Linked DNA regions of Sediminitomix flava. The protein of the gene in region 1 interacts with the protein of each later gene in a pairwise test. Links are inferred from orthologs where the notes say so. Each region holds a gene or a part of one and is shown on either strand. Other genes may lie near its edges. The genes, in order: ruvC and ruvA.

What was found.
Region 2: the proteins of ruvC (region 1) and ruvA interact in binary tests that used the Escherichia coli proteins (3 or more experiments, as listed by UniProt). The link is inferred for Sediminitomix flava from one-to-one orthologs.

The regions. Positions count from the first base shown.
Region 1 is NZ_QGDO01000011.1:770-7,307, forward strand. What follows is about bases 1,992-4,822. They hold ruvC (crossover junction endodeoxyribonuclease RuvC), read left to right. Parts: upstream 1,992-3,040; coding sequence 3,041-3,604; downstream 3,605-4,822. Other genes in these bases: BC781_RS24070 (energy transducer TonB), read left to right, coding at 2,000-2,485; BC781_RS24075 ((deoxy)nucleoside triphosphate pyrophosphohydrolase), read right to left, coding at 2,527-2,928; BC781_RS24085 (DUF4269 domain-containing protein), read right to left, coding at 3,629-4,156; BC781_RS24090 (ABC transporter permease), read right to left, coding at 4,193-4,822. Also shown: BC781_RS24060 (hypothetical protein), read left to right, coding at 1-618; BC781_RS24065 (aspartate-semialdehyde dehydrogenase), read right to left, coding at 695-1,684; more of BC781_RS24090, read right to left, coding at 4,823-5,356; BC781_RS24095 (XRE family transcriptional regulator), read right to left, coding at 5,418-6,086; BC781_RS24100 (nucleoside recognition domain-containing protein), read right to left, coding at 6,193-6,538.
Region 2 is NZ_QGDO01000003.1:862,841-869,416, forward strand. The notes cover bases 483-3,351. They hold ruvA (Holliday junction branch migration protein RuvA), read left to right. Parts: upstream 483-1,551; coding sequence 1,552-2,151; downstream 2,152-3,351. Other genes in these bases: BC781_RS15045 (metallophosphoesterase family protein), read right to left, coding at 483-1,110; sov (T9SS outer membrane translocon Sov/SprA), read left to right, coding at 2,390-3,351. Outside these bases: BC781_RS15040 (hypothetical protein), read right to left, coding at 1-226; more of BC781_RS15045, read right to left, coding at 268-482; more of sov, read left to right, coding at 3,352-6,576. UniProt on the Escherichia coli protein: The RuvA-RuvB-RuvC complex processes Holliday junction (HJ) DNA during genetic recombination and DNA repair.

The DNA.
Region 1 (6,538 bases):
TTCAAAAAGAGGATGGATGACGGTTGGTATAAAATCTATTTTGTAGAAGACAAAAAAGAAGAAAATTTAATTGAGGGCTTTGCCTTACTACATGATGGGTTTATTTCTCAAGTGTATTCTAAAGATGCTAACTACATCTTGAAGGTCCAATCAAATAATAGAGTTCACCATGGGAAAGGGACATTCTATGATTTGGTCTACGAAGAGACGGATAACATGGCTGAAGTAATTCCTCATCACAAATTCTCTGCATATTTTATTAAGAGTACAGTTGAGGAGAGTAACAAAAGCCCACACTTTGATGGCCATTGGATGGCATGGACTGATTGGTCTGGCGTAAATAAGAACCATGGCTATTTTATTTTCTTGAAAGAAAGTACTGCTGAAGAATACCAACTTGTTGGGTATTTGGACAAGCACACTGCTGACCAACCAAATTCATGTGTTCCTTCTGAAGGTGATTGGTTATACCTTCCGATGAAACAAGGGGAATATGATTATTTAGCGGTGAAAAATAGTGTAAAGGTTAATAGACATATGCCAACTAAATCGGGTAAGCTGAGAATTAAAGCTGACAATTGTCCTAAACTTTACCTTTCTAAGAAATTAAAATCATAATACTTTTTTAGGGGCAAAAGAAAAGGGATTCCAAAAATGGAATCCCTTTTTATATTTTTCGATTAATCTATAAAACTTAGATTAACTCATTTTTCACAAGGTATTCTGCGATTTGAACAGTATTGGTTGCAGCTCCTTTTCTAAGGTTGTCTGCCACAATCCACATATTCAAAGTATTTGCTTGAGACTCATCTCTTCTTAGACGACCAACAAAAGTTTCATCTTTATTATGCGCGGTCAATGGCATAGGATAAACATTATTTGCAACGTCATCTTGCACAATGATTCCATCTGCACTTTCTAAAATACTTCTCACTTCTTGAAGATCGAAATCCTCTTCAAACTCAACGTTTACAGATTCTGAGTGACCACCAATTGTAGGGATACGTACGGTAGTAGCTGTTACTTGAATAGTATCGTCACTTAGAATTTTCTTCGTCTCATTGATCATCTTCATTTCCTCTTTCGTATATCCATTATCCATGAATACATCAATATGAGGTAATACGTTAAGATCAATTTGGTGAGGATAAGCTTTTTCTCCTTCTACGCCTTTACGCTCATCCATTAACTGATCTACTGCTTTTTTACCTGAACCTGTTACTGACTGATAAGTAGATACCACAACACGCTTAATCTTATAACGGTCATGAAGTGGCTTTAATGCTACCACCATCTGAATAGTAGAACAGTTAGGGTTTGCAATAACCTTATCGTCTTTTGTTAACTCAGTAGCATTTACTTCTGGTACAATCAGCTTTTTGGTAGGATCCATTCTCCATGCTGAAGAATTATCAATTACTGTAGTTCCTACTTCAGCAAATTTAGGAGCAAACTCTAATGATGTACCTCCTCCTGCAGAGAAAATAGCTACATCTGGTTTTTCCTCAATTGCTTGTGGGATTGTAATAATCGTATATTCTTTTCCTTGGAATTCTACTTTTTTTCCAGCCGATCTTTCTGAAGCTACAAGCAGTAACTCATCAAACTGAAAATTTCTTTCTTGGATAACTCTGAGCATTTGCTCACCTACTAATCCTGTTGCGCCAACTAATGCTAGTTTCATTTTATTCGACGATTAAATTATCATATTCTCAAAAACAAAGTAAAAATAGAGTATTATTTTAAAATTATAAGCAGTAAAACCGTGATTTTTTTAAAACTTTTTGAAATGTGTTATAAAAATAACACTCTATAATAAAGTATGTTTGTTTTCATTCCTTCCAAATTCAAATCTGATTGCCTAACGTAATCACAAAGTATAATGTCGAAACTATTAAGTTTCATTAATTATGAAGACAGAACATATAAGTAGCTTCCACTTCAGATAAACTGAATTATTCTTATTTTTGGTTTAATGCATTAACGAAACCAAAAGGCTATGAATAAGAAATCATTTAAGATTTTTACTTTTTTGATATTGGTATTCACTTCTTTTCTGAGCAATGCTCAAGTAAAAGTTAATCCGAATATTAAATCCACTAGTGAAAAAACTATCCTTTATTATGTAGAACATTTCCCTGAAAGTAAAAGTGATCAAGTATACGACCTTAGTACAAGCGACCCTGCTGCACCACTTGGAGGAATGGGGTATTTTCTCAATCAACTTTATGATGAAGTGAAATACCCTAAACAAGCTGAAAAGAATAATGTATCGGGAAAAGTATTGGTCAGGTTTATTGTGGAAAAAGATGGTACTTTATCAAATATCGAAGTTGTAAAAGGCTTAGGTTATGGTTGTGATAAAGCATCTATCAAAGCAATTAAAAAAATGGGGAATTGGCGCCCTGCCGTTCATAAAGGAGAACGAGTAAGACAAAAGTGGCAACTCCCTATTGGTTTTGCACCGAGAAAACTAAGACAATAACCACATTTGAGTCTCCTTATCTTTCATCGATAAGGAGATTTTTATTTTTTAGTTTCCCTCATTAATAATTCTACAGTAGGAATATCTGCTTCTGCCCAAACTAAACTTTTAAGATTTTGGGGTGCCAACCAAATAGAACTTGCATGTTCATGTAATACAGGTTGTCCTTCTAAAATTTCAACTTCAAAAGTACTGAAATGCACAATGACCATTTCATACTCATGGGTATTGGAACAGATATGATTTTTCACTTTTACTCTACACCCTAATTCCTCCCAAATTTCTCTGACTAGACTTTCCTCTGCCTGTTCACCTTTCTCTATTTTACCTCCAGGAAATTCCCACAAATTGGGTAATGTCATATTTTCAGATCTTAAGGCACAAAAGATCTTACCGCTTTTATCTTTTATAACAGCACCGACCACATCAAATTCTTTTTTCATCAGTGTTCTCGTTTATATGTAATTCTAGAAAATAATAAGAAATCAGTTATAAACTTACTATGTTTCTTTAGGAGGACATATTCTAAAAAATATTTTTACGACCTTTGAAATTATGAAGGAGGTAAAGAAAGATAGGATCATACTAGGAATAGACCCCGGTACAAACGTAATGGGTTATGGCGTTATTCTTATTCAGAAAAACAAACCCAAACTTTTACAATACGGCGTTATTCACCTTCAGAAATATGGCGATCACTATACCAAACTTCAGAAAATCTATAAAAGAGTAGCTTCCATTATTGAAGAATTTGAACCCGATGAAGTTGCTTTAGAAGCTCCATTTTTCGGACAAAACGTTCAATCTATGCTCAAACTTGGCAGAGCACAAGGTGTTGCCATGTCAGCAGCCCTAAACAAAGGGATTCCAATCACTGAATATGCACCCAAAAAGGTAAAACAAGCAGTTACGGGAAGTGGACTTGCCTCTAAAGAACAAGTAGCTCGAATGCTGGAAAATATTCTTGGTTTTAAACTAAGAGAAAAAGAAATGCTTGATGCGACTGATGCCCTTGGTGTTGCTATCTGTCATTTCTATAATAATGGTGTCAATTTAAGTAAGGCTAAAAGTTGGGAGGCATTCTTGAAAGATAATCCTAATCGAATCAAGATAAAGTAGAACTTCAGTATTCTATTTTATCCTCTAATCTTCAAACTGTAAAAGTGCCTCATAAGGATTTCCCTCTAAACCTAATTCTTTGGCAAAGGCAGGTTCTGTTTTATACCCTTGTTTTTTCAATTCTATAATTTTCTTCCGAAATTCTTCACCTTTTTCTTCAATCAATTTAGCCTCCACAATCATATGTCTATAGGCATTCTGTTGTTTGGTGGGATTCTTCTGTCCAAAAATTTCGATTTCGAAACCAGCAATTTCAAAACTCGACACGACAGCTAAAGTTGATAACTTATGATTTTCCCAAATTTGAAATGTCGGTAAATCACCAAAAAGTCCTTCAATCTCTTTCCTAAAACTATCTTTATCCGAAAAGCAACAGATGATATCTAAGTCACTGCTTTCTATATCAATATTTATAGGTATTGTTCCTACCAAAATGGGTTGATACTTTTTCAGTTTTCCTAGAATATCATTATCGATCAACAGATTGAAAACTGCTTTTTGTTTTTCATTCCCTGCCTTCAGATAATTTATATCTTCAAAGTTTATATCCATTGCAATCCAACTTCACCCACAACCTCTTTTAACTATTTAAGAACGCATGGCTTCTGAAGGTTCAGTAATCGCACCGTACCAAGCAGGAATAATTGTAGCTGTGATATAAGGTACCACTGCCAAAGCAAGAATCATGAGTACATCTGACAAGTTGATAACAGGGAAAAGATTATATGATGGATACAATACTGACCAACCAATTAGGAATGGTTTTAACAAAGGCGCTTCAAAAATAAAAATATGAACGTAAGCCAAGATAATTCCCGTTAGGGTTGCCGAAAGAGAAATGATGGCACTTTCCCAAAGCTTCATCCAAAGTACATCTGAAATTTCCCAACCAATTCCTTTTAGTATTCCCAATTCTTTCTTCTCCTCATTACTCAAGCCAGAAGCTTTATCCCAAGCAAGAATCAAGAATGCGAGAATAGAAATAATAGAACCGTAAATGAAAATTCCTCCTCTCCAACCGAAAAGCGTTTCAAAAGTAGCCCTCAACTGATCTGAAGTCACTACCCGAATTCCTCCAAAACGTTGATCTATTTTCTTTCCGATATTCTCAACTTCATCTACATTATAAATTTCCAGGCTTATATCTGTGAACTGGTTTTGCTCCATTCCCAATACATTTCGAGCGGCGTCGGGATGAAGAATGATTAAATCTTTGGTCAATAAATCGGTATTGGCACTGAATGTTCCCACAATCTGAAAACGTTGCAAATGCCCTTCACTATCTTGAAGTCGGAAATAGTCTCCAATTTGTAAACCTCTTCCTTCTAAAAGACCTGTACCACAAAGTGCCATTTCTACACCAAGATCACCATCATGAATTGTTTCCAACATTTGTAGATGATTAGGTAACTTTTCATGTCCTAAAATAGTGAATACCGCTCCAGAAGATGTATCAAAATTATAGCCCCAAATTCTAGGAACTACAGATTTCACTCCTCTAATATCTTGCAAAGAATCTACCCAATTTTGGTTGACTAACTGTAGTCTTCCCCCTGCCAATTTTTGAACCCATAACTCAGGAATATCTTCCAACACCACTTGTGTTTCTTCCTTTAAAGAAGTAGTAAAAAACACAACTGAGGCAAAAAATCCGACCACAATCGTATAGACCAATATGATAGCGAGTTGCTTCTTCCAATGTCTCCCCAAAGACAATAATGCATACTCGAGTAGATTAAGTTGTTTGTTCATAGTCAATAAAAAAACGCCTACTTTTTGAATAGGCGTTTAATATAAGAATGAATATTTAATATCAGAATGAAATACGTTCGATACGTCCTTTTACTGCGTAAACTCCTAGTACTTGATCTTTCTGAACTTCGATATCATCGTAATGTTCATTTTCAGATACCAATCTGAAACACGTATCATCTTCGGCTTTACGGATATATTTCAGAAGTCTTTGCTCATTGGTTACAACTAGGTACATTTCGCCGTAATCAATAAAACCTGTATCGCTCAGTTTTTTACAAAGTACAATATCACCACTTTTTAAACGTGGGAACATTGAATCTCCCCAAACATTTACAGCAAAATCGCAATCAGAATAATTTGGTAGGTAGAAGAAATCTTTTACCATTTCGGCATTTTCTTCAAATACCAATGTATCTCCTGCTGTAGCCTCTATGTCAAAATGAGGAATTGCATTAGAATAATTAATACGCTTTTTCTCATCTTCTTCTTCTGAAAAGAACATTTTCCCTTTCCCAATGAATAGCCAATTCGGATTGAGATCAGGGTATGCTACAAAGAGTTTCTCTAATCGGGCAATACTGATTGATGACTGCCCCTTGATGATTTTTCCAATCATCCCGTTAGAGAGCCCCATCTGAAGTTCTAACTCTCTGTTCGTCAATTTCTGGTTAAAGAGAAATTCTCTCAAACGGACAGAAAAGCGATTTGCTGTAGCAAGATTTTCCATAACAAAAGAAAAATAAGGAATTACAAATAGGAAATATTCTAATTTTCTTGAAAATAAACTATATCCTAAACGAAATCAAAATATTCTCTAATTTTTTTCTAATTTTTTACGCTAACCATTCGAAAAATAGATAAGAAATTAGAATGGCAGCGATTACCCCCACAAAATCAGCCCATAAGCCACAAGTTACTGCATATCTTGTTTTCTTAATTCCTACAGATCCAAAGTAAACCGCAATGATGTACATTGTTGTATCTGTAGCGCCTTGCATTGTAGATGCTAAACGTCCTTGGAAAGAATCTGCACCATAAGACTCCATGATATCTACCATCAATCCTCTTGCTCCAGAACCACTTAATGGTTTCATCATAGCCACAGGTATTGTATCTACAAATTTAGGATCGAAACCAATAAACTCTACAGCTCTTTTTACCGCATCCATGATTAAGTCC
Region 2 (6,576 bases), on another replicon or contig:
ATATAAGAAAAGGTTTCACAAGCCAAAGTGTATACTTCGCGTTAATTATATTTTTAGCTCGACCTCTAGTGTTAGAAGGCACAAATCCATAACCTAATTCGAAATAATGTTTACTTTTTTTTCCTCTTATATACCCTGCACCAAAATTAAGTAGTCCATTACCTCCTCCAGTATGAATATTAAGGTAATTAGGGATTAGTTTAGACCTTTTTTGGCCAAAACTCACAAATGTGAAGGTTAGTAATGTGATGACTAAAGTGTATATTTTTATTCTACTTCTATGATTTCCCAAGTCAATTCTAAGTTTGATGATATTGTGAAAATGGAGTAATTCTTATCAATCACATCATCTATCTGAATAGATGGAATATCCTTGTTTGTATAAGGAAAAGTTATTTCTGTTTCATGTCCATGTCCGTGAATATTAGCCAATACATTCGGTGTATTGCTAATAATGGAATCAAGCTTTGGGAAAAGTCTCAAGTCTATACTATTGTCTGTTGGTTTTATCCCTACATGAGAAAAAATGATTGATGCTTTAACTGAATCATTTTCTTGTAATTCATTTTCTAACCAAACGATATCAGGTACACTAAAGTCATATTGAAACTCTCTTGAATTAGTATTATAGAATATAAATTTGACACTATCTAGTGTGAAAGAGTCATTCAATGGGCCATACATTTCTTCAAAAGCATCAATACCTGTTCCGAGTAGGTCGTGATTTCCAATAGTAGAAAAGAATGGAATTCGCATTTTTTTGAAGAACTCCAAACCAACCCTATATTCTTCTGGCAGTCCAAACTCTGTAATGTCTCCACCAAGAATGGCAAAAGGAATATCATCTCTTGCGCTAATATCTTTAACGACATCGTCTAACTCATCAAATGAATTTTGATTATCGGTTAGAAAGATGAACTGAATAGAATCATTTTTAGGACTAAAATCAGAAAGAAGCATTTTATTCTTCTGATGAATATTCTTCTCATCTTCTTCAAAGTCTATATCAAAGGGTGTGAACTCATAAAGGTTACAACTAGCAAGAAGGCAGGTGCAGACAACAGTTCTTGTAAGTGATATAGCTAGTCTTGAATGGTTAATTTTTTTCATATTTTAAGAAAAGCATTGGAAGTGAAGAACTTCCAATGCTTTGAAGGAGTGTAATACTTAATGAATGGTGAGGGTTAATCAAGTTGCCAACTTTGAGCTGACATTTTCAAATGTGGGTTAAACTTAGGTTGTGACTAAGTTTTTCATGGAAATTATAATGGGTTTATAAATCTAATATGTGTACAATTTATGTGATTTTGTAATAGTCACATTATCAATTTGATGTAATTAGTTTTTAATCTTTTATAAAGATATATTTTTATTCAGATTATTATAAGTTACTCTGTGAATACTCTTAACACCTACTATTGATATTGATTTAAATATGTTAATGTCAAATAAGCTTGTTCAATAATGGTGTATTTTTATTTGAATGTTAATATATTTGATATATTAATTAAAATATTCTAATTCGTAGGCTAATTCAAGGAACGCATAAGTATGTATTATTATTTGAAAGGAAAACTAACCTTAAAAGCCCCAACTTTTATAGTGTTAGACGTGGGAGGGATAGGATATGAAATTTTTGTGTCTTTAAATACATCATCGAGCCTACAGGAAAATAATGAATACAAATTGTATACTTATTTTCATGTAAAAGAAGATCAACAAAGTCTTTTTGGTTTTACTACTCTTTTAGAAAAAGAACTTTTTGAAGCTTTGATAAGCGTTTCAGGTATTGGACCATCAACTGCTTTGGCCGTTTTATCATCTATGAATCCTGAGGAAGTCATTCAAGCAATTCTTGGTGAAGACCTTAAAAGTATTCAGTCGGTAAAAGGAATTGGAGCTAAGACTGCTAAAAGGTTGATCATCGACTTGAAAGATAAAGTAAGTAAGTTAGACCTACCTGAAGGTTTCGATACTAGTTCAGCTAGAACTTCATCTTCATACAATCCAAATATACAAGAAGCTCTTGAGGCACTTTTACAGTTGGGCTTTGCCAAACCAGCTGCCGCAAAAGTTTTAAAGTCTGTTTCTGCCAAATACGGAAATGATTTGTCAGTAGAAGACTTAATCAAATATGCACTTAAAAATTAATATATGAAGCACCTCTACACAGCGTGAAAAACTAAATAGTGTATATTCATTTTATGTGAATAATGTTTCTTTTCAAGGAAAATATTACTGATAAGAACTTTTCTGCCTCTAAATCAAGGTAGACCAATTGCTTATACCTGAATATTTCCTTTTTTTAATAAAGTTGTAGAGATAGCTAATTTCAATTGTTTTGACTAGGATAACCAAATTAATAAGGCTGTGTTTAGTATTCAGTTTTGTGTTTACACTACTGTCTAATATTTCAGCTGCCCCAAAGACGAGGTTTCAGCAGATACCTCAAAATGTGGTATTGGATCAAGATACAACTAAGAAGTCTGGCAAAGTTAAGGGAATCAAACCCTACGAGTCCGATCGTTATGGAGACCCTTTTTCGAATAAGAGAACATCTTCACCGGTAATTATTCAAAATCCTGATGCGATTAAGTTAGGTGTTGAATTAGATTCATCTGGAAAGAACTTTAACGTTTCAGAAACATATGATGGGCTAGATTATAGACCAGAAACACAAATACCTTATGGAAGCTATGAAGTTTATAGGTATTTGAAAGACCAAAATGATTATTGGAAAAATCTTGCCATCCAACAAGATGGAGGGGATAACTTGCCTGGAGATGACAACCGTAGAATCATTCCTGTAATTGATGGTGGAAAAGTAGTGGATTGGTTGTTTGGTGGTAGCACTATAGATATACAAACGTCAGGTAACCTTGTTCTTGATTTTGGAGGACTTTGGCAACGTGTAGACAATCCTGAAATTCCAGTAAGACAGCAAAGGGTTGGAGGTTTTAATTTTGATCAACAGATTGGTTTCAGTATGGTTGGTCAGATTGGAACAAAGCTTCAAGTAAGTGCGAACTACGATACGAAGAGTACCTTTGATTTTCAGCAACAATTTAATATTAACTATACTGCGGCCGAGGAGGATATAGTCCAAGATGTTCAAGTTGGTAATGTTAGCTTTCCAGTATCTAACTCTTTGATTACAGGTGCACAAAATCTTTTTGGTGTTTACACTAAGTTACGCTTTGGGAATTTATGGGTTAGCTCAATTTTTTCATCACATCAAGGAGCTACTGAAACCATTGTAATTAAAAATGGTGCACAGACACAAGAAGTAGAACTTCAAGGGTATGAGTATGATGAAAATCGTCACTTCTTTTTAGGTCATTATTTTAGAGACAGGTATGAAGGTGCTTTAACAGCCTTACCAAATGTTGCTGCAGGTGTTGATATCACTAACATTAAGGTATATGTGACAAATAGATCTAATGCCACTCAGAACTTAAGAGGTGTGGTTGGACTTTTGGATTTGGGTGAAGGAGATCCTTTTAATAATGAATGGGGAGGGAATGGGGTTTCTAATCCAACAGATAATGGTAATAATACTCTTTATTCTCAACTGAGTAATATAGATCGTACACCAACAAGTGTTAGAGCAATACTTGAAAGTGAAGGATTAAATAATGGTACAGAATACGAAATATTAACTTCAGCAAGAGAATTAACAGAGGCTGAATATACAATTCACGGAGGAGTAACAAAAAATAGTTTAGGATACATAAGCCTTAAAACTCCTCTCAGAAATGATGAAATGCTTGCAATTGCTTTTGAATATTCTGTTCAAGGTCAAAGATTTCAAGTAGGTGAATTGCAGAACGATATAAATACCTTAGGTTTAGGAGCTACCGATTTGATCTTTATGAAGCTTTTAAAGCCTGCCTCTATTCAGATCGACGTGCCTAACCCTAATAATCAAAGTGAGATTGTTAGGTATCCTGCTTGGGATTTAATGATGAAAAATATTTATTCATTAGATGCTACAGGCTTACAACGTGATAACTTTAGGTTTAATGTTATCTATAGAAATGATGCTACTGGAGCTGATAACCCAAGTATACAGGATATACCTGCGCTTAAAGATTCACTTTTTGTTAGAATTTTTAACGTAGATCAATTAGATAGAAACCAAAGTCGAAATCCAGATAGCTTTTTTGATTATGTTTCAGGAGTAACCGTAAATGAAAATGACGGATTATTAATCTTTCCTGTTCTAGAGCCTTTTGGAGAAACAATGAGTAGTACTCTCCAACAAGTGGGAGCTTCTGGTTTTGAAAGTCAGTATGTTTTTAGTGATCTCTATAGTCAGACAAAAGCAGATGCTCAGAACAATACAATTCAGAATAAATATTATATCCAAGGAGAGTATCAGTCATCCTCAGGTGGAGATATTTTTCTTCCAGGTATAAATATTTCAGAAGGGTCGGTAGTCGTAACAATGGGTGGTTCTCCTTTATCAGAAGGAACTGATTATAGTGTAGATTATCAGTTTGGTAGGGTTAAAATTTTAAATCCAAATGTTTTAGGTTCTAATCAAGATATCAGAATTACGTATGAGAGAGCAGACCTGTTTAACGTTAAAACTAAAAATCTAGTTGGAGTTGATTTAGAATATCATTTCTCACCAGATTTTAAGTTGACCTCGACTTTGCTTCATTTAACGGAAAGACCATTGACTTCTAGAGTTTCAGTAGGCTCAGAGTCTTTGAAGAACACCATGTGGGGTACGACCTTAGATTATAGATCAGAATCTAGGTTTTTAACAAAAATGGTAGATGCTTTACCTGGTATTAGTACGAAAGCTCCATCTAATTTTGTGTTTAAAGGTGAGTTTGCTCAGCTTATTCCTGGAACACCTAAAATAGTCGGTGACGAGGGGACTGCATATATAGATGATTTTGAGGGAAGTGAGATTTCATATAATCAAACTAGAACGGTTCAAGAGTGGAAGTTAGGTTCTACTCCTGTTCGTATTTTGGAAGATATAGGATTGGACCAAGGAAGTGATTCTTTAGCCGTGAACTATAATAGAGCAAAGGTTGCTTGGTATAACATTGATAATATCTTCTATTCAAATGGTAATGGTACGTTTTCCCGACCTTCAAATATTACTGATCAAGATTTAAATAATCATTACATAAGAAGTATTGGTTTTAACGAGGTTTTTCCAGGTAGAGATCAACAGCAAATTTCTACAAATGAAATTTCTTTTGATATCGCGTATTATCCAGAAGAAAGAGGACCTTATAACTACTCCGAAAATGTAACCTCAGATGGTAAATTAAATAATCCAGAATCAAACTTCGGAGCACTTACAAGGGCTATTCAAACCAATGTAGATTTTGAGAATCTTAATATACAGTATATTGAATTTTGGTTACTTGACCCATTCTTAAATGGTCCAAATGGACAAATTGAAGGGGCTACAAATAATAATACTGGAGGACGTTTTTACTTTAACCTAGGAGATATCTCCGAAGATTTAATTCCTGATGGACAACATTTCTTCGAAAATGGATTGTCTGCTAATCAAGATCAAAACAGAGAAAATGACCCTTGGGGAGTAATCCCTAATGTAACTCCTTTGGGAACAAATGCATTTAATCAAGCGGTGCCAAGAGATGCTCAAGATGTTGGGTATGATGGTTTAAGGAATGATGATGAAGTGAGCTTCTTTAGTGATTTCTTAAGTGTTTTAGGAGCTAATCTTAATGCAGATGCTTTAGCTCAAATAACAGCTGACCCATCATCTGATAATTTTAGGTATTATTTAGATGCAGGGTTTGATCAAGAAGATGCGAAGATTTTAGCTCGTTATAAAGACTTTAATAACCCTGATGGTAACTCACCAGCAAATAGTGGAAATGCAGATTTTCCATCTTCTTCAACTAGTATTCCCGACAATGAAGACTTGAACAACGATAATCAAGTCAACCTTACAAATAAGTATTATGAGTACGAATTAGAATTTAGGCCTGAGGATTTTGACCCTAGTTTGCCATTGTCTCCTAATTTGAAATATGCGACAGATAGAATCACAGCTAATGTTAATGGAGAGGAGGTAAATTGGTATCAATTTAGAATACCTGTCAATCAAAGTGATGAAGCTGTAGGAGGTATAGATAACTTAAAATCTGTTCGTTTCATGCGAATGTATATGACAGGCTGGGAGCAACCCGTAGTTTTAAGAATGGTAGACTTTAAGCTTGTCGGTGCTCAATGGAGAGTTTTTGCAGGAGATATTGATGATAGAAATGCTTCGCCAATTGAAGGTGTTCCTGATAATACTGGTTTTACAGTGGCTTCAGTGAATATTGAACAAAATGGAGTGTCTAATGGAGAGACAACTCCTTATGTTGTACCTCCAGGGATAATTCGTGACTTTGACCCTACATCTACAGTGACAAGGCAATTAAATGAGCAATCTATTCAATTGTCCGTAAATCGATTAGAACCTGAAGAGGGAAGAGGTGTTTATAAAACATTTAGTTTAGATCTTATCAACTATGAACGACTTAAAATGGAAATTCATGCTGAGGGGGGGAATCAAGTAAATGATGATGAGGC